DNA from 4 places in the Virgibacillus halodenitrificans genome. Region 1 is predicted to be linked to each of the others. Evidence: riboswitches for the same ligand, from Rfam matches in the RefSeq annotation. Region 1 holds a riboswitch; each other region holds the start of a gene.
What was found. Region 1 has a riboswitch for thiamine pyrophosphate ahead of thiT (energy-coupled thiamine transporter ThiT). Riboswitches for the same ligand answer to the same signal wherever they lie in the genome.
Positions count from the first base shown of each region.

Region 2: another riboswitch for thiamine pyrophosphate. It lies ahead of BME96_RS01745 (lipoate--protein ligase family protein); the one in region 1 lies ahead of thiT (energy-coupled thiamine transporter ThiT).
Region 3: another riboswitch for thiamine pyrophosphate. It lies ahead of thiW (energy coupling factor transporter S component ThiW); the one in region 1 lies ahead of thiT (energy-coupled thiamine transporter ThiT).
Region 4: another riboswitch for thiamine pyrophosphate. It lies ahead of tenA (thiaminase II); the one in region 1 lies ahead of thiT (energy-coupled thiamine transporter ThiT).

Region 1 is NZ_CP017962.1:2,273,679-2,278,204, reverse strand. Features, by position in the region: gene BME96_RS11890 (iron ABC transporter permease) at 1-513, shown strand, start outside; gene BME96_RS11885 (aconitate hydratase) at 567-2,510, opposite strand; TPP riboswitch at 2,834-2,937, shown strand; gene thiT (energy-coupled thiamine transporter ThiT) at 3,038-3,607, shown strand; gene BME96_RS20055 (hypothetical protein) at 3,725-3,859, shown strand; gene BME96_RS11875 (YflT domain-containing protein) at 3,897-4,247, opposite strand; gene BME96_RS11870 (hypothetical protein) at 4,381-4,526, shown strand, end outside.
Region 2 is NZ_CP017962.1:320,458-324,983, reverse strand. Features, by position in the region: gene BME96_RS01765 (phosphoribosylanthranilate isomerase) at 1-311, shown strand, start outside; gene trpB (tryptophan synthase subunit beta) at 289-1,485, shown strand; gene trpA (tryptophan synthase subunit alpha) at 1,487-2,278, shown strand; gene BME96_RS01750 (SHOCT domain-containing protein) at 2,456-2,662, opposite strand; TPP riboswitch at 2,833-2,940, shown strand; gene BME96_RS01745 (lipoate--protein ligase family protein) at 3,081-3,902, shown strand; gene lipA (lipoyl synthase) at 3,907-4,526, shown strand, end outside.
Region 3 is NZ_CP017962.1:299,301-303,826, reverse strand. Features, by position in the region: gene panF (sodium/pantothenate symporter) at 1-658, opposite strand, end outside; gene BME96_RS01635 (YhdT family protein) at 655-921, opposite strand; gene BME96_RS01630 (DUF4870 domain-containing protein) at 1,009-1,332, opposite strand; tRNA gene BME96_RS01625 (tRNA-Ala) at 1,451-1,523, shown strand; gene BME96_RS01620 (zinc-dependent alcohol dehydrogenase) at 1,895-3,028, shown strand; TPP riboswitch at 3,100-3,199, shown strand; gene thiW (energy coupling factor transporter S component ThiW) at 3,288-3,773, shown strand; gene thiD (bifunctional hydroxymethylpyrimidine kinase/phosphomethylpyrimidine kinase) at 3,982-4,526, shown strand, end outside.
Region 4 is NZ_CP017962.1:2,796,871-2,801,396, reverse strand. Features, by position in the region: gene BME96_RS14410 (c-type cytochrome) at 1-12, shown strand, start outside; gene BME96_RS14405 (cysteine dioxygenase family protein) at 221-799, shown strand; gene BME96_RS14400 (glycine betaine uptake BCCT transporter) at 954-2,459, shown strand; gene tenA (thiaminase II) at 2,564-3,262, opposite strand; TPP riboswitch at 3,390-3,483, opposite strand; gene pruA (L-glutamate gamma-semialdehyde dehydrogenase) at 3,694-4,526, shown strand, end outside.

The sequences.
Region 1 (4,526 bases):
GCGGCTATTCAAATTCTTGTAGTTCAAGCAGATTTAGGTGTGGCCTCAGCTCTAACATGGCTATCAGGTACCACTTATGCAAAGGGATGGACTGAAATAATTTATTATTTGGTGTGGCCGGTTTTTCTAATCTTGCCTTTACTATTTCTGCGGATAGATATATTAGATACGCTTTCTTTAGGGGATGATACAGCGAAAGGATTGGGATTGAAAGTAATGTCTGTTCGATTTCAACTGGCTCTTTTAGCTACATTGTTGGCTGCCTTTAGTGTGGCAGCGGTAGGAGCGATCGGATTTATTGGTTTAATAGCTCCTCATTTTGCAAGATTACTTGTAGGACCGGCCAATAAACGATTATTACCTGTTTCCATATTAATTGGTGGATTTTTATTATTGCTTGCAGATGTACTAAGTCGGACTATATTCGCTCCAAACGAAGTTCCGGCAGGTATTATTGTAGCAATTATCGGAGCTCCTTATTTCTTATGGCTAATGAAGAGAAAAGCTTCATAGATTTAAAAGGCAATATTTTCTTGTAAATAAAAAAAGCGCAACATGCGCTTTTTTTATTTACGTTCTTTTATCCAATTAATTAACCCTCCAGATAAGATAATTTCCTTCTGACGGTTGGTAAGCTTATGTTGGACAGTTATTTCTTTATTGCTTTTTTGCAAAGTGGCAGATAATGTACTATCTTCTTGGATTTTTCTTCTTACATCTTTGAAGGTCAGCACCTCACCCTCAGTCAATTTATCATAATCTTCTTCGTTCGTAAATTGAAGTGGTAAGACACCAAAGTTAACTAAGTTTTGCCAATGAATTCTCGCATAATCCTTAACTAGTACGGCACGTAAGCCTAAATACCTTGGTGCCAGAGCAGCATGTTCTCTACTCGAACCTTGCCCATAGTTATTTCCGCCGACAATCATATGTCCACCCAATTCTTTACTTTTAATTCCTCTCTCGACATAAGTGGAGTCTACGTTTTCAAAGGTGAATTTACTAATTTCAGGTAAATTACTGCGATATGGCAAGACTCTTGCACCACCAGCTAATATTTCATCAGTAGATATATTGTCCCCTACTTTAAGAAGAATTGGTAGCTCCAACGTATCTGGTAGTTCGTCCATTTCAGGTATTGATACAATATTAGGTCCTTTTATTAATTCAACCTGTTTGGTCTCTTCTGGAGGTAAGGGATGCTCCAGAAGATCATCATTACGATTTTGATTTTTTAATTCCTTAACTTCTGGGTAAGGGAATTCCAAGGTTCTGGGGTCTGTTATCTCTCCGGTTAAGGCAGATGCTGCTGCTACCTCAGGACTACAAAGAAATACGCTGTCTTCCTTCGTTCCAGACCTGCCAGGGAAGTTTCGTGGTGTTGTCCTTAGACTGTTTTTACCTGAAGCAGGAGCTTGTCCCATCCCGATACAACCATTGCAACCGGCCTGATGCATCCGTGCTCCAGAACCAAGTAGACTTGCAATATGCATTTCCTTTACCAAATTTGTTAGCATTTGCCTGGAAGTAGGGTTAATGTCAAATGAAATTCCCGGTGCAATTGTACGGTCCTTTACTATTTCCGCAGCTACTGCAAAATCTCTAAACCCTGGATTTGCAGAAGAACCAATGTAAGATTGGTAAATAGGAGTTCCAGCCACTTCTTGTACAGGTACGACATTTCCAGGACTGGAAGGCTTAGCAATTAAAGGAACTAAGTCAGATAGATTGATTTCATCTTCCAAATCATATGTCGCATCATTGTCTGCTTTTAATTCTCTCCAATCCTCTTCACGCTGTTGTTTTTTTAAGAAGCCTCTCACTTCTTCATCTGAAGGGAAAACGCTAGTTGTAGCTCCAAGTTCTGCACCCATATTAGCAATAACATGGCGATCCATTGCGGAAAGGTTTTTAACACCTGGTCCATAGTATTCAATTATTTTCCCGACACCGCCTTTAACATCATAGCGGCGTAATAACTCAAGAATAATATCCTTAGCGCTAACCCAATCCGGTAGTTCACCTGATAATTTGACTCCAAAAATTTCTGGCATCGTAATGTATATTGGTTCTCCAGCTATCGCCATTGCAACATCTATTCCTCCAGCACCCATAGCAAGCATTCCCATGCAGCCATTGGCGCAGGTATGACTGTCAGACCCTAATAAAGTTTTACCAGGTTTAGCCAAACGTTGCATGTGAACGGGATGGCTTACACCGTTCCCAGGGCGACTATAGTATAATCCAAATCGCTTTGCTGCGCTTTCCAAAAATAGATGATCATCCGGATTTTTGCTATCTTCCTGGATCAAATTATGATCTACGTATTGGGCAGAAGCTTCAGTCTTTGCGTAGTCTAATCCCATTGCTTCAAGTTCAAGCATTACCATTGTACCCGTAGCATCTTGCGTCAATGTCTGGTCAATTTTTAACCCGATTTCTTCACCTGGTTCCATTGTTCCTGAAATAAGATGTTCCTTTATTAATTTTTGAGCAACATTTAGTCCCAAGTTATATCCTCCTCTAGCATGAGTTCTATTTACCTATTCCTTTGTTAGAAGATTTTCAAACCCAAGTTAAAAGCTATGCAACAATAGCATAGCTTTAATTTTAGAGTTTGAATTGTTTCTAATTTGATCATTAAGTTTGCTATGAGCTTCAATTTCAAAATTTATCTTAACATCCTCACCAACTAGTACTCCACCAGTTTCTAAAACTATTTACATACTTCTCTATTACCACAGTTACTAAATTTTAATCATGTTTCTTAATTAGATTAGTTGTACTAGTTTAAGAATTAAGATATAATTAAATTGATAACAGAATTAAGAACAAAGCCTTCAGGGGGAGCCGTTTGGCTGAGAGTGAACAAATAATTGTTCTTACCCTTTGAACCTGTTAGTTAATACTAGTGTAGGGATGGTGGCTTTTTTGATGGAAAAGTAATGTTTATGACTGGTTTCCCCATCAGGAAGTCTTCCCCTTTGGCATTGCTTTTTTTGTTGTCTAAATATGTAAAGAGGGGAGATCAAGATGTATGCGTTCAAATCGTACTTTATTTTTAATTGAGGTAGCTGTTTTCACAGCGCTAGCATTACTATTGGATATACTGCCGTTATCTTTTAAAATTTGGGCACAAGGAGGTTCCATATCGTTTGCAATGATTCCTGTCTTTATTGTGGCTTTCCGATGGGGAGTAAAAGGAGGGTTGCTTTCAGGTTTCTTATGGGGCGCCTTACAAGTTGCTACAGGTACGGCTTATATTTTACATCCTTTGCAAGGTTTTATTGACTATGCAATTGCTTTTACAGTTCTTGGCTTTGCAGGAATTTTTGCTCCTAAAATTCAGCAAGCAGTAAAACATAATAACACAAGCTCTTACCTTAGTTATATTACACTTGGTGTACTGTTAGGATCTGTTTTACGATTTCTTGCCCACTATACTGCCGGTGTTGTATTTTTTGAATCAGCAATTGAAGGGCAACCAGTATGGCTTTATTCATTAGTTTATAACGGATCTTACATGTTCCCATCCTTCATTATTTGTACAATACTTGTATTTTTCTTGTTTCACACTCAACCAAGGACCTTATTAAAAGCAGCTTAAATACTAGATACGTATTATCCAAAAAAGGTAATCTTTTATGATTACCTTTTTATTGTTCGTCTCAACTTGGCAAGCATAGTAATATATCTATACCATAACTAAATGGGAGGTGTGTACTTGAAAGAATTAATAGGAAAGTGTTTTCAATGTGAAAAAGAAGTATATTGCGAAAATGGTTTTTTTAATGGTGAACAAGTGCAGGGTAAATTATTTTGCCCGGAGTGTGCAGCTGAACTAAATAATTCTAATTAAAGTAAATAAGGCAACCGGGATTCGGTTGCCTTACTTATTAGTCAAGATAGCTTGCTACATTTTCATTGTTTGTCACAATTAGTAATACTTTTCCTTCATCCATATCTTCTTCGTAGTTCTCAGCTTCCGCTTCAGAGAACCCAATTTCTTGTAGCTTCGTTCGTAACTCGTCACCTTTTTTGTTGAATAGGTTCCCAACTGCATCTCCCAGGTCCATTTCTTTTATACCAATTGTGTTAGCGTCTGTGCTACTAGCTAAACGTTTTGTTCGATCATCGTCGTGAGATAGGAGATATACATCCTTTTTATCAATTCCCTTGTCTTGTAGAATAGATACCGCTGTTTTTAACTTCTCATCATTAGTAAATTCCTTTACATATGGTTTCATTATTTAAATTGCCTCCTTCTGATGTTAGAAAATGTATTCCCGCTTCTCGCAAATATAAACCCTTTATGTTATTGTCGCGATCTACTTTCCTTTTGCATAGGCTATATAACCATTACACGAAGGAGAGAGGTTTATGGAACTGACAATGTCCCATTGGTTATATGGTTTATTTACTCTTCTAATAATCGTTACCATGATTTTTAGAAAGGGAGTGGTTTTACCGACACTTTTAGGAACATTTATTGTTGCGTGGGTAGCTAAAGGGAGTATCATATCTGG
Region 2 (4,526 bases), 1.9 Mb from region 1:
GAACGCACATAACGAATTATCCATGTGATTATTATTTAGTTGATAGTCCCAAAGCTGGCAGTGGAGAAACCTTTGATTGGAAGCTTCTCCACAGTCTTTCCTTGGATCACAGGAAGCTGATTCTAGCTGGAGGCCTTTCTTCCAAGAATATAAATCATGCCGTAAAACAGGTTAATCCTGCCGGGGCAGACGTATCAAGTGGTGTTGAAACAAATGGGAAAAAGGACAATAAGAAGATAAAAGAGTTTATCCATCTATGCAAAAATAAACAAGGAAAGGATGATATCGATGGCAATATATACGATGCCTGATGCTACTGGGAAATATGGAGAATTTGGGGGCAAGTTTGTTCCCGAATTATTAATGCCTGCTTTAATCGAACTGGAGAAATTATATGAGGAAGCAATTCAGGATCCTGAGTTTATAGAGGAGTTAAATAAGTATTTGGCAGAATACGTTGGAAGAGAAACTCCTCTATACCTTGCAGAAAATCTCACGAAAAAATTAAAAGGTGCCCAAATTTACCTTAAGCGGGAGGATTTGAACCATACAGGAGCACATAAAATCAACAATACAGTCGGCCAAGCACTTTTAACAAAACGCATGGGAAAGAAAAAAGTAGTAGCGGAAACCGGTGCTGGACAGCACGGTGTCGCAACAGCTACCGTATGCGCCCTCCTTGACTTAGAATGTGTAGTATTTATGGGCGAAGAAGATATTAGAAGACAACGATTAAATGTGTTCCGCATGGAATTATTAGGTGCTGAAGTGCGAAGTGTTTCCCACGGTAGCGGCACATTGAAAGATGCAGTAAATGAGGCTCTTCGCTATTGGGTCAGCAATGTAGATGACACACATTATATTTTAGGCTCCGTCGTAGGGCCACACCCTTTCCCAAAAATTGTTCGGGACTTTCAATCCGTTATTGGAAACGAAACAAAAGAGCAATTCAAGCAAAAAACAGGAAAACTTCCGAATGCAGTAATCGCTTGTGTTGGTGGCGGCAGTAATGCGATGGGTATGTTTTATCCTTTTATCCAAGAAGAGTCAGTAACTATGTATGGTGTAGAAGCCGGTGGTCAAGGATTAGAAACATCCAAACATGCCGCTACGTTGACGAGTGGATCAGTAGGAATTCTCCACGGAACAATGACTCATTTACTTCAAGATGCACACGGACAAATCGAAGAGGCTTTTTCTATATCTGCTGGTTTAGACTACCCTGGCGTTGGGCCTGAGCATAGTCATTTGCATGAAACAAAAAGGGTCATCTATGATTCTATAACAGATAAAGAAGCATTAGATGCCTTTCAATTTTTATCAAAGACAGAGGGAATAATCCCTGCATTGGAGAGCGCGCATGCGATAGCATATGCGATGAAAATTGCTCCAAAAATGAGCGCAGATGAGAGTATTGTCGTTTGCCTATCAGGGCGTGGGGATAAAGACGTGGAACAAGTAAAATCGGCATTGGAGGGTAAATAATATGGGAAAAGATTTAATTCAGCAATCATTTTTGAAAAAACAAGAAGCAGGAGAAAAGCTATTTATCCCCTATATTATGGCGGGAGATGGCGGGTTAGACATTTTAGAAGAACGTATCGATTATTTACATCAATGTGGAGCTGCTGCAATTGAACTTGGCATTCCATTTTCTGATCCTGTTGCTGATGGCCCTACTATTCAGGATGCTGGCTTGCGAGCATTAAATAACGGTACTTCCCTAGGCTCTGTGTTGAATGTATTGAAAGAAAGCAGTGAAAGGCGGTCTGTTCCAATTATATTAATGACCTATTTAAACCCTATTTTTGTTTATGGGATAGAAAAATTTGCTTCCGATTGCAAACAAGCAGGAGTGGATGGCGTGATCATACCTGATTTACCATTAGAAGAGGAAGCAATAATAGATAAACTACTATACAAAAACTCCATAGCATTTATTCGTCTTGCAGCAATGACCAGTACGAAAGAACGTGTATTAGAATTAGCAAAACGGTCAGAAGGTTTCCTTTATGCAGTATCTGTAACCGGAACTACTGGGGCCCGAGCTACACATGAACAGGAAGTAAAAGATTATTTACGTATGCTGAAGCAAAAAAGTGCTGTACCCGTACTGGCTGGATTCGGAGTATCTAATGAGGTGCAAGCAAGGGAATTAAGCTCTTACTGTGACGGAGTAATTGTTGGTAGTAAGATTGTTGATCTGTTTCATAAAGGGCAACTAGAGGAGATAAAAGGTTTAATTCAAAACAGTGTGAAATATGAAGTAAACAGTTAACCCCTCCCCTTTTGTATAAAAAATAGTGACGTTGTATAAAAACGGTGGTATACTTAATCTGCGATGAGCTGATTTGCATAAGACGAGGAACAAAGAAATACATGTGAATGTGAACACATGGTTCTCTCGCCGCAAATTTCGAAAAGGCACCTGTGCATTCTATGCATAGGTGCCTTATTATTTACCTCGACGTTTACGCGCTTCCTCATACTCCTCCTGCGTTATTTCGCCCTTAGCTAACTTTTCCTTTATTATTTCTAATGAATCAGGTCTTCTTTGTTTATCACCTTTAAATCTCTTTACAATATAAAGGATAATTAGAAGAAGTAAAATTCCCAGTATGAGCCGGATGTATGGCTCTGTAAAAAGGCTCCCTAACATCATAATCACCTCTTTTGATATATTTCCCCCTCCCCCCGTTTTTAAGCTTATAGAAGTGTGTAGGAAATAATTACTATTTTAAATTAAACTAACCAAAAACCTTTACTTTAAAGTTAAGAATGTTAAGATATATCTAGAAAAACTACATAGATAAAACACAACTACTACATGGCGTAAGACACTAGGGGTGCTGCATAAGCGGCTGAGAGAAACAGATTTGTTTTAACCCTTTGAACTCGAACTAGATAATCCTAGCGTGGGGAATGAGGTCACCTTTGTAAATTGGATGGAACGCTAATTTATAACCGACTGCATTTTCTCTTAAATGCAGTCTTTTTATTTTGAAAAATTACCACACAAGCAGGATTAATACCAGAAATTATTTAGAACTCAAAATTCCCTTTTAAAAGGAGGTACCAGAATGAGCGAAGAATGGAACCTGTTAGATTCAGGTTGTAATGATGCTGCTATTAATATGGCCTTGGATGAAGCCCTTCTAAACTGGCATAGTAAAGGTGAAATCCCCCCCACCATACGCTTTTATGGCTGGTCAACACCAAGTCTTTCATTAGGTCATTTCCAAAAAGTAGAGAGATCCATTCATTTACAAGCTATAAAAAAGCACCAATGTCAATTAGTGCGGAGATTAACTGGTGGAAGCGCAGTCTTGCATGATAATGAGCTAACCTACAGTGTAGTAGTTACGGAAAACCATCCTGCCATACCCAAATCAGTTCGTGACGCTTACTATGTATTATCAAAAGGTGTTCTTGCAGGTTATCAAGAATTGGGAATACAAGCGGATTATGCCGTACCGGACAAAACGGCCACTAAGGATAGAACAGCTGTCTGCTTTGAAAAAACGGCGTACTATGAACTAGTCGTGAATGGAAAGAAAATATCCGGCAATGCTCAAACAAGAAAACAAGGTGTCCTCTTACAGCATGGCTCCATTCCTTTGGAAATCAACGACCATATGCTTTTTGACTTGTTTGTATTTCCAAATGAGGAGATACGTGAACGTAAAAGAAAGCAATTTTCTAAAAAGGCGAGCACGATAAATGAATTAACGAAGAAGCAATATACATATAATGAAGTAAAAACAGCGTTTATTGCTGGTTTTAAAAAAGGATTGAATATTAATTTAAACCCTGTTGTCCTTTCCTCCCAGGAATGGGATGAAGTCTACGAATTGGCAGAAAGGAAATATCAAGACATAAATAAAAAAGTGGTTAGGAGCTGAAGAAATGGCAAAACAACAGGAATACATACGCAAACCCGAATGGTTAAAAACGAAAATTAATACAAATAAAAGCTACACTGGGCTAAAAAAGCTCATGAGGGACAAAAAATTAAATACTGTCTGTGAAGAAGCCAGATGCCCAAATATTCACGAATGCTGGAGTGAAAGAAAAACTGCAACATTTATGATCCTGGGTGATACTTGTACACGTGGTTGCCGATTCTGTGCAGTTAAAACGGGTCTTCCTAATGAATTAGACTGGGGAGAGCCTGAAAGAGTGGCAGAATCTGTTGAAATTATGGGGTTAAAACACGTGGTAGTAACAGCAGTTGCCCGAGATGATTTAAACGACGGTGGGGCTGCTGTTTTTGCTGAAACAGTACGAGCCATTCGTAAATTGAACCCTGGATGTACGGTGGAAATCTTACCATCTGATATGAAAGGTGACTATGAAAGCTTATCAACATTAATGAACAGCAAACCAGATATCTTCAATCATAATATTGAAACAGTACGCAGATTAACAAAACGTGTTCGTGCAAGAGCCATGTACGATCGTTCTCTACAGCTCCTCCAGAGAGTAAAGTTAATTGCCCCTACAACACCTACAAAGTCCAGCATTAT
Region 3 (4,526 bases), 1.9 Mb from region 1:
CCCTTAAATCTGTAATGATGGAGGTAATCCCTCCGCCTGCTATAATGACGGCTATAAGTAAGATTAAGGTTCCAACAAACATAATACTCCCTTGAATTGCATCCGTTAAAGCGACAGCACGAAACCCTCCTACGGTTACATAGATCAACACAGATAAAGCAAAAATAAACAGTGCACTTGTATAACTAATTCCAGTCAGTGATTCAATTAACCTTGCTCCACCAATCCATTGGGCTGCCATCGCAGAAAATAAAAAGATAATAATGCTAATAGCAGAAAGTAAAACTACCCACTTGGACTGATACCTTTCTTTTAAAAAGTCAACCAATGTTAAAGCATTATATTGCCGGGTGACAATAGCAAACTTCTTACCAAGAATCATAAGTACAAAATATCCTGTTGCCACTTGAGTCATTGCTAATAAAACCCAACCTAAACCTTGGGTATAGGCAGTTCCAGGCCCACCGATAAAGCTGCTGGCACTTCCATAAGTAGCAGTCATCGTCATAGCAAGTAGAAAGCCGCCCATACTTCTGCCTCCAAGAAAGTAATCCTGCAGAAAGGAAGTCGAGGAACGGAGGGATTTACCAGCCCAAACCCCAACAGCAAAAATAATTAATAGAATTCCGATTAACGGTACGAGTGCTTGCCAATTCATTTCTCCGGCTCCTCTTCAAATGGGATCTCTACAAAGAACTTCTTCACAACTACCGTGACTAATATAGCCATGACAATAAACCCAAGGACACAGCTGTAAAAAAACCAGGCAGGTAACCCAAATACATAGGTATATTCTTCTGGCTTCTTACTTCCCATTCCATAGGCAAAACCATACCACCAAATAAAGTTAAAAATAACCAAGCCAACGCCAATTAATGCTTCTCTATGCGCAACCTTAAATTGCTCTTCTTTTTCCCGCATGGCTAACTCTCCTTATATAATAAATAAATTAATATAAATATAACGTAAATAAGGCAAAGAAAAAAGAGAACCAGCATGGCTCTCCTTCTATTTTATAAAATGAATGGTCAGTGGAAACCTATACTTTTCTCCCTGGTAGGCTTTTACAGCTGCAACGATAGTTAGGATAAACACAATTATCCCAAGTATAATTAACATTAGGATACCAATTAGAATCAAAACTAATATTCCACTTATAATGCCATAAATAGTAAAAGAGACTAGGAAGTTAAAATATTCCTTCCCATGATAATCCACAAATTCTGATTCTTCTCTCTTGAACAACCAAATAAGCAAAGGGCCCAACACGGGGAATGGAAAGCTTAAAACATAAATAAGCATGGAAAATAAGCGGTCATCTTCTGTAGGCATATTGTCTTACCTCCTTTCTTGCAATTATAATACATAACTATAGAATATTAGAAGAAGTTAAAATTGTTATTTATACTTGAAAACTAATTCAAATACGTATATAATCTTTTATGTACTCGGGGCATTAGCTCAGCTGGGAGAGCGCTTGTCTGGCAGACAAGAGGTCAGCGGTTCGAGCCCGCTATGCTCCATCTTATAAAAAGAAGCCATATATGGCTTCTTTTTTTGTCGTTTTAATGTCTCTAATATATATGTTGCGGTTATTCAAACAAAGTAACTTTTGATGTGATTATAATCGGCCAATTTGGACAAATATATACTCAAGCAAACTAGTTCCTAAATATCTCCGTGGATTCTCCTGCTCTGCTGGCGATTTATTTCTTCTACGGAGAATTCCCCTGCTCTGCTGCTGATTAATTCCTGCCCCGGCAGATTCCCCTGCTTTCCTGCTGATTAATGCCTTTTCCCTTCAGGGGTCTTACGTACTTTCCCTATAGCATGGTGTTTTAGTTTTCAAAAATGCGGTTATAGTCTGTATATAATTATAAAAGGATGTGACAGCATGAAGGCAGTTACTTTTCAAGGTAAAAAATCCATGATAGCAAAGGATGTGAAAGCTCCAGACGTTCAAGAACCAACGGATATGATTGTACGAATTACTGCAAGTGGTATTTGTGGTTCAGATCTTCACCTATATCATGGTGGAATTGTCCCGGAAAATGATTATGTAGTTGGACATGAGCCAATGGGTATTGTAGAGGAAGTAGGCTCCCAAGTTAGTAACCTCAAAAAAGGAGACCGAGTAGTCATCCCTTTTAATATAGGTTGCGGCGAATGCTTTTTCTGTAAAAACCAAATGGAAAGCCAATGTGATAACTCTAACCCTCATGGTGAAGTTGGCGGCCTTTTCGGTTTTGCCGAACCAAATGGGAATTTCCCAGGAGGACAAGCAGAATATCTAAGAGTACCCTATGCTGATTTCACCTCATTTAAGGTACCTGATTCCAGTGAGCTAGACGATGAGCAGGTAATGTTTTTATCTGACGTCCTACCAACCGCTTATTGGAGTGTAGAGCATAGTGGCTTGAAAAAAGGAGATACAGCAGTTATCCTCGGCGCAGGACCAATTGGTTTAATGGCGCAGAAATTTGCTTGGCTAAAAGGGGCAAAAAGAGTAATTGCTGTCGATCAAGTAGATTACCGACTTAAGCATGCAGAAAAAACAAATAGTGTCGAAACATACAATTTTAAAAATCATAAAGAAATCGGCAAGCTCCTCCATGAAGAAACGAAAGGTGGAGCTGAAGTCGTTATCGATTGTGTTGGCATGGATGGTACAGTCCCACCAGAAACGGAATTTGGATCGGAAATGGACAATCAGTTTGGTACCATCAGTCCAATTATCACTGCTTCCCAGGCTGTACGTAAGTTTGGTACAGTTCAATTGACTGGTGTATATGCTACGGACGGAAATAATTTTCCATTGGGTGACTTCTTCACACGCAATGTCTCCTTGAAAATGGGACAAGCACCTGTCATTCATCTTATGCCAAAACTATATGAAATGATTGAAAATAACAAGTTCGATCCAACAGACATCATCACACACAAAATGAAACTGGATGATGCTGAAAAAGCATATGATATTTTTGATAGAAAAGAAGATAATAGTATTAAAGTTATTTTCAAACCATAGAATATCACGGATGGAATGACAAAATATAAATATCCTGTTATACTATGAATTGTCAAACAATTTAATAAAACTTGTACTACTAGGGGTGCCCGACTGGGCTGAGAGGAAAGTTCCGACCCTTATGGACCTGATCTGGTTAATACCAGCGGAGGGAAGTAGTGGATAATTTATCTATAGTCCAATCTTCCGAAGCCAGGTCCATCTTATGGGTCTGGCTTTTTTATATCCTTTTTACCATTAAAGAAGGGAGGTTGTATAAATGAATAAAACTCGTACATTAACTACCATGGCCGTATTTGTAGCCATTGGTACAATAGGTTCTCAACTACTCTGGTTTCCTGCCGGTGTGGCAAAGGCCTATCCTGTACAGCACGCGGTTAATGTGATGGCAGCCGTATTACTTGGCCCCGGTCCAGCTGTTGGTATTGCATTTATGATTGGGCTTCTACGAAATATGCTTGGACTTGGTACATTGCTCGCTTTTCCTGGGGGAATGATCGGCGCCTTTTTAGCCGGATATCTTTATCGTAAATTTGGAAAAAAAGCATGGGCCGCAGTGGGAGAAGCAATTGGTACTGGGATTATCGGCTCTTTATTTGCCGTTCCTTTCTCAAAAGTATTGCTAGGAACTTCGGTCGGAGCATTCTTTTTTATGCCACCATTTCTTGTAAGTAGTGTCACGGGTGCCCTTATAGGATGGTTTATCGTCATCCGTGTGAAGCAAAGACATGTGCTTCAGGTATAAGCATACATATTTTGCTGCGATCTAACTCTTATTAAATTTTCCTTTTAAAAATGTATGGGGCCAACTTGAAGACTATCATTTTTAATAATTACAGTTACACGTACAGAATGCCCTTTATTAAATCATCTGTGCTTCCATTATGCGTAATTATTTACAAAACGATTATAAGAACCAGTCCTTAAAAATTTAGAAAAGATGGTGATATTTTATGAGTAAAGTAGCATGTGCACTTACAATCGCAGGCACAGATCCTTCAGGTGGAGCTGGCATCCAAGCTGATCTGAAAACATTTCAGGAACTGCAAATATATGGCATGTCAGTACTTACTTCAATCGTAGCCCAGAATACGACAGGCGTACAGGACATTCATCATTTACCTCTCAGCATGATTGAACAGCAATTGGATTCTGTGTTATCGGATATGCCCGTTCATGCTTTTAAAACGGGAATGATTGCAAATATAGACATGATGCAAGTCATAGAAAAGAAGGTCTCACACTTGAACGTACCCTATGTAATGGACCCGGTGATGGTAGCAACTAGTGGAGATGCACTTATAAATCAAGAAGCACGTATATTTCTTAAAGAACATTTATTACCACTAACTGCAGTCGTTACACCTAACATACCAGAGACTGAGTTTATTACCGGAAAAAAAATAACCTCTACTGAGGACATGAAACAAGCTGGGGAATATATTGTGAAGGAGCTTGGTGCTGGCGCAGCCTTGATAAAAGGTGGCCACATGAAAGG
Region 4 (4,526 bases), 520 kb from region 1:
AAACAAAATTAATTTTTTTATTGATAATGTTTTATTTTTGTAACTAACCTTAAGAGTTAAGATAATAAATAATTTATAAACTTTCTCGAAAGTATTGATTTTTCTTCTTATTTAATAGACCCTAAAGGTAGTAACTTGTAAGATAACGATGCTATCAGTCAACTTTTGACAACAATTGTTTTACTTACAAAAATTTAATACCTACAGGGAGTGCGAAATTGTGACCACATTAGAACCGTATAGCTTGAATGATTTTGTACAGGATATCACAAAGCTAGTAGAAGGAAATACAAAAGAAGCGACAATTGTGGAAAAAGCAGAAGAATTAGTCGGTGAACTAATAAAAACAGATAGTTGGTTGCCTAAATCTGTTTACCAATTAGATGAAGATGGTTATACAAGACATTCTTTATATCGTGACCCTGAGAATCGTTTTGAAGTTTTGGCATTAGGATGGAAATCCGGTCAAAAAACTCCTCTTCATGATCATGATGGTACATGGGGAGTAGAGGGGGTAGTGACCGGTATGATGAAAGTCAAAAATTTCGTGCGGGAGGAGAGGGAAGAAGACGAATTTGTGAAATTGATCCCCGCTGGCACGGTACGTCTAAACGAGCAAAGTACCGGTGAATTATTACCACCTGCAGATTGTCATATACTTGAATCTGTTGGGGAAAAAATGGCGGTGACCATTCATGTATATGGAAAACAGCTTAATAAATTTCGTATATTTCAACTGCAGAATGATCAGTCGTATAAGGTGAAATGGGTAGAGGTTGGTTATACAAAAGAATATTAGGAATGTTTGGCAGATAAGACATATTACTTGTCTGCCTTTATTTTTAACTATAAACTGAAACAGTTGCTTAATTCACAAAATAGCATCTATACATATTTTGTGAATACTGGAGGAAAATAATTAAAACTTTATTCGTCGGAAAGGAGAGATAGTAATGAAAAGAGCTACATCAGTCTTTTATATATCTGCCTCCATCATTGCAGTAATGGTTATTATCGGGGCTATTATGCCAGAAGCCTTTCAAACAGTAACAACAAATATCAAATCTTTTATTGCCACATCTTTTGGCTGGTATTATTTGATAATTGTTACGGCCATTACGTTAGTATGTATATTTCTATTAATTAGTCCTGTGGGTAAGATAAAATTAGGAAAGCCAGATGAAAAACCTGAATTCTCCCGGCCAACATGGATAGCTATGTTATTTAGTGCTGGAATGGGTATTGGATTGGTTTTCTATGGTAGTGCGGAACCACTTAGCCATTACGCTCTCAGTTCACCTACTGGAGAGACCGGCACGAATCAGGCTATTAAGGATGCTTTACGGTTTACGTTTTTCCATTGGGGTATTCATGCATGGAGTATTTATGGGATAGTAGCATTAGTGTTAGCCTATTTCAATTTTAGAAAGGATGAGCCTGGTTTAATTAGTGCTACATTACGTCCTGTTTTAGGAGATAGAGTAAAAGGAACGACTGGTAGAGTGGTGGATATTATTGCTGTAGTCGCTACTGTACTTGGTGTTGCAACAACTTTAGGCTTTGGAGCGGTACAAATAAATGGGGGGTTATCTTTTCTTTATGACATCCCTGTAAATATTGGCGTTCAATTTATAATTATAGCTATCGTAACCGTTCTGTTTATGATCTCTGCTTGGTCAGGTCTTGGAAAAGGGATAAAATATTTAAGTAATGCCAATATGGGGCTTGCTACGATTTTGCTTCTACTTATTTTTATATTTGGCCCAACCATTTTCATTCTAAATTTATTTACGGATACAATAGGTACGTATCTTCAATCATTACCGAAAATGAGTTTTCGAATTGCTCCACTTGATACGGATATTCATCAGTGGATTAATGATTGGACTATTTTTTACTGGACATGGTGGATCTCTTGGTCTCCATTTGTTGGAGTGTTTATTGCCAGAGTTTCAAGAGGAAGATCGATACGTGAATTTATATTAAATGTATTGTTCGTTCCTTCAATTGTGAGCTTTTTCTGGTTTGCTGCATTTGGTGGTGCTGCCATCAAGGTTGAAAATTCAGGTTTAGCAAAGATTTCATCACTTGCAACAGAAGAGGTTTTGTTCGGTATGTTTGAACATTACCCAGCAGGCTTAATTGCTTCTATTATTGCAATGCTGTTGGTAGCTACTTTCTTCATTACGTCTGCAGACTCTGGTACATTTGTGCTTGGGATGATGACAACAAATGGTTCTCATTCGCCGAGTAATCAGATTAAAATTGTGTGGGGTGTATTACTATCAGCTGCTTCGCTCGTTCTTTTATATTCTGGAGGATTACAAGCACTTCAAAATATGATGATTATCGCAGCTTTACCATTTTCGGTTATTATGGCCTTAATGATCGTCAGTTTATTTAAATCCTTATCTGATGAAGCAAAGCAATTAGAAATAACGAAGAAAAAGAAAAATTAATACTGACTAAACAAGAAAAGTATATACCCAATAAAGCGATCTATCTTAACGATAGATCGCTTTATTATATTGAATAATTTTATATGGAGAACTAACTACGTTTATTAATTATTATGGGAAACAGTTGCATGCCATTGTCTGTCAGAAAACCATTGTTCCTTTGTATAGGCCATTTCCCAGAAAGCCAATTCGTACTCCTTAGCAATAACAAATTGTTCTTTCATCTTCTCTTTTTCACTCTCGCTGGATTTTTCGGCTATAGAATTTAGTAGATCGATTTGCTCTTGAGTAGAGGTGTGAAACCAATCGTCGGCATACGTATTAATCCAATTCTGATATATTTTCTCTTTTGGTTTGGCGTCTTTATAGGTTTTGCCAATATCCGCATATAACCAATAACAAGGTAAGAGTGCGGCAACGGTTTGTCCAAGGCTGCCTGAAAGAGCTGCTCGATATAAGTGTGCAGTATATCCATAAGCTGTAGGAGCAGGTTTAAAATTTTCAGTATCTTTTTCATTAATATTAAGGATTTCTGCATGCGCTTTATGAACAGTTAGCTCAGCTTGTGCCGTACTTTTAGCTTTTTCAGCAAGCATTGCGGTTACATGAAAATCCTCAGCCTGAGCTGCAGCCATAGCATGCACTTTTCCAAAATGCTTCAAGTAATAGATATCTTGAAGAATGTAGTATTTAAAAGTTTCCAGCGGTAAGTCACCATCCACAATTCCTTTTACAAATGGATGATTTAAGCTTTGCTCCCAGCTTTTCTCAGTTGCTTCCCGTAATGTGTCGGTAAATTGCATAAAAAATCCTCCTCTTTTTAATTTCTGGCTGATTGAGGAGGGAACGGATGAACTTAAGCAAGCGTCAATTAATTCAAGAGTGCTTTAAGACAATATCTTCAACTCAAAAAATAAATTGATTGCAAGAATAAGCATTTTTCCACTTCCCTCCGCTGGTGTTAACCAGTTCAGGTTCCAAGGGTCTTCATTCTCAGCCATCATAGGCTCCCCTAGCAGAAATAATAGTTAATACAAATGTAGCATATCATATAAAAAATTAAAGTCAACTTACTTATCGGAATAGTTATGTAATTTTAAAATTACATGAAAACGTTTTAGATAAACTTTTGATGGGAACCGTTTACTATAATGATTATTTGTTGTGCTTGCTGTTAATAAAGTTGAGCATGAACAGCAAATGACATATTTTATTTAACTAGAGGAGGTAAAAGATGGTTTTACCATTTAAACATGAACCTTTTACTAATTTTAATGAAGAAACAAATCGAAAGGATTTTCGCCAAGCGTTAAAAAGCGTTGAAGAACAATTAGGTAAAGAAATACCTCTTGTTATTAAGGGCGAAAAAGTGTATACGGACGATAAAATTACTTCCGTCAATCCTGCTAAGAAGGATCAGGTAATTGGAAAAGCTTCTATGGCTACGAAAAAACATGTCGAGCAAGCAATGGAAGCAGCAGAAGAAGCATTTAAAGATTGGGGTAATTGGAGTGCAGAGGCTCGAGCCGAGGTAATGTTCCGCACCGCAGCCATTGTAAGAAAAAGAAAGTTTGAATTTGCTGCCACTCTTGTATATGACGCAGGTAAGCCTTGGGGACAAGCAGATGCAGATGTGGCAGAAGGCATCGACTTTCTTGAATACTATGCCAGAGAAATGATTGAATTAGCGAAAGGAAAGCCAATGGAAGATAGACCAAATGAAAATAACAGCTATTTCTATCAACCACTTGGTCCAGGTGTAGCTATTCCGCCATGGAACTTTGCTTTTGCTATTGTATGTGGAACGACAGTTGGCCCATTAGTGGCTGGAAACACGGTGCTATTAAAGCCTTCAGAAAATACACCTGTGATTGCATATAAGCTAATTGAGGCATTAGTTGAAGCCGGCGTGCCGGATGGAGCAGTAAATTTTGTGCCAGGTGATCCTTCTGATATTGGGGATTATCTTGTGGATCATCCAAAAACGAGATTCATTAATTTCACGGGATCCCGGGCAACAGGGACACGAATTATAGAACGGGCTTCTAAAGTTCAAGAAGGCCAAGA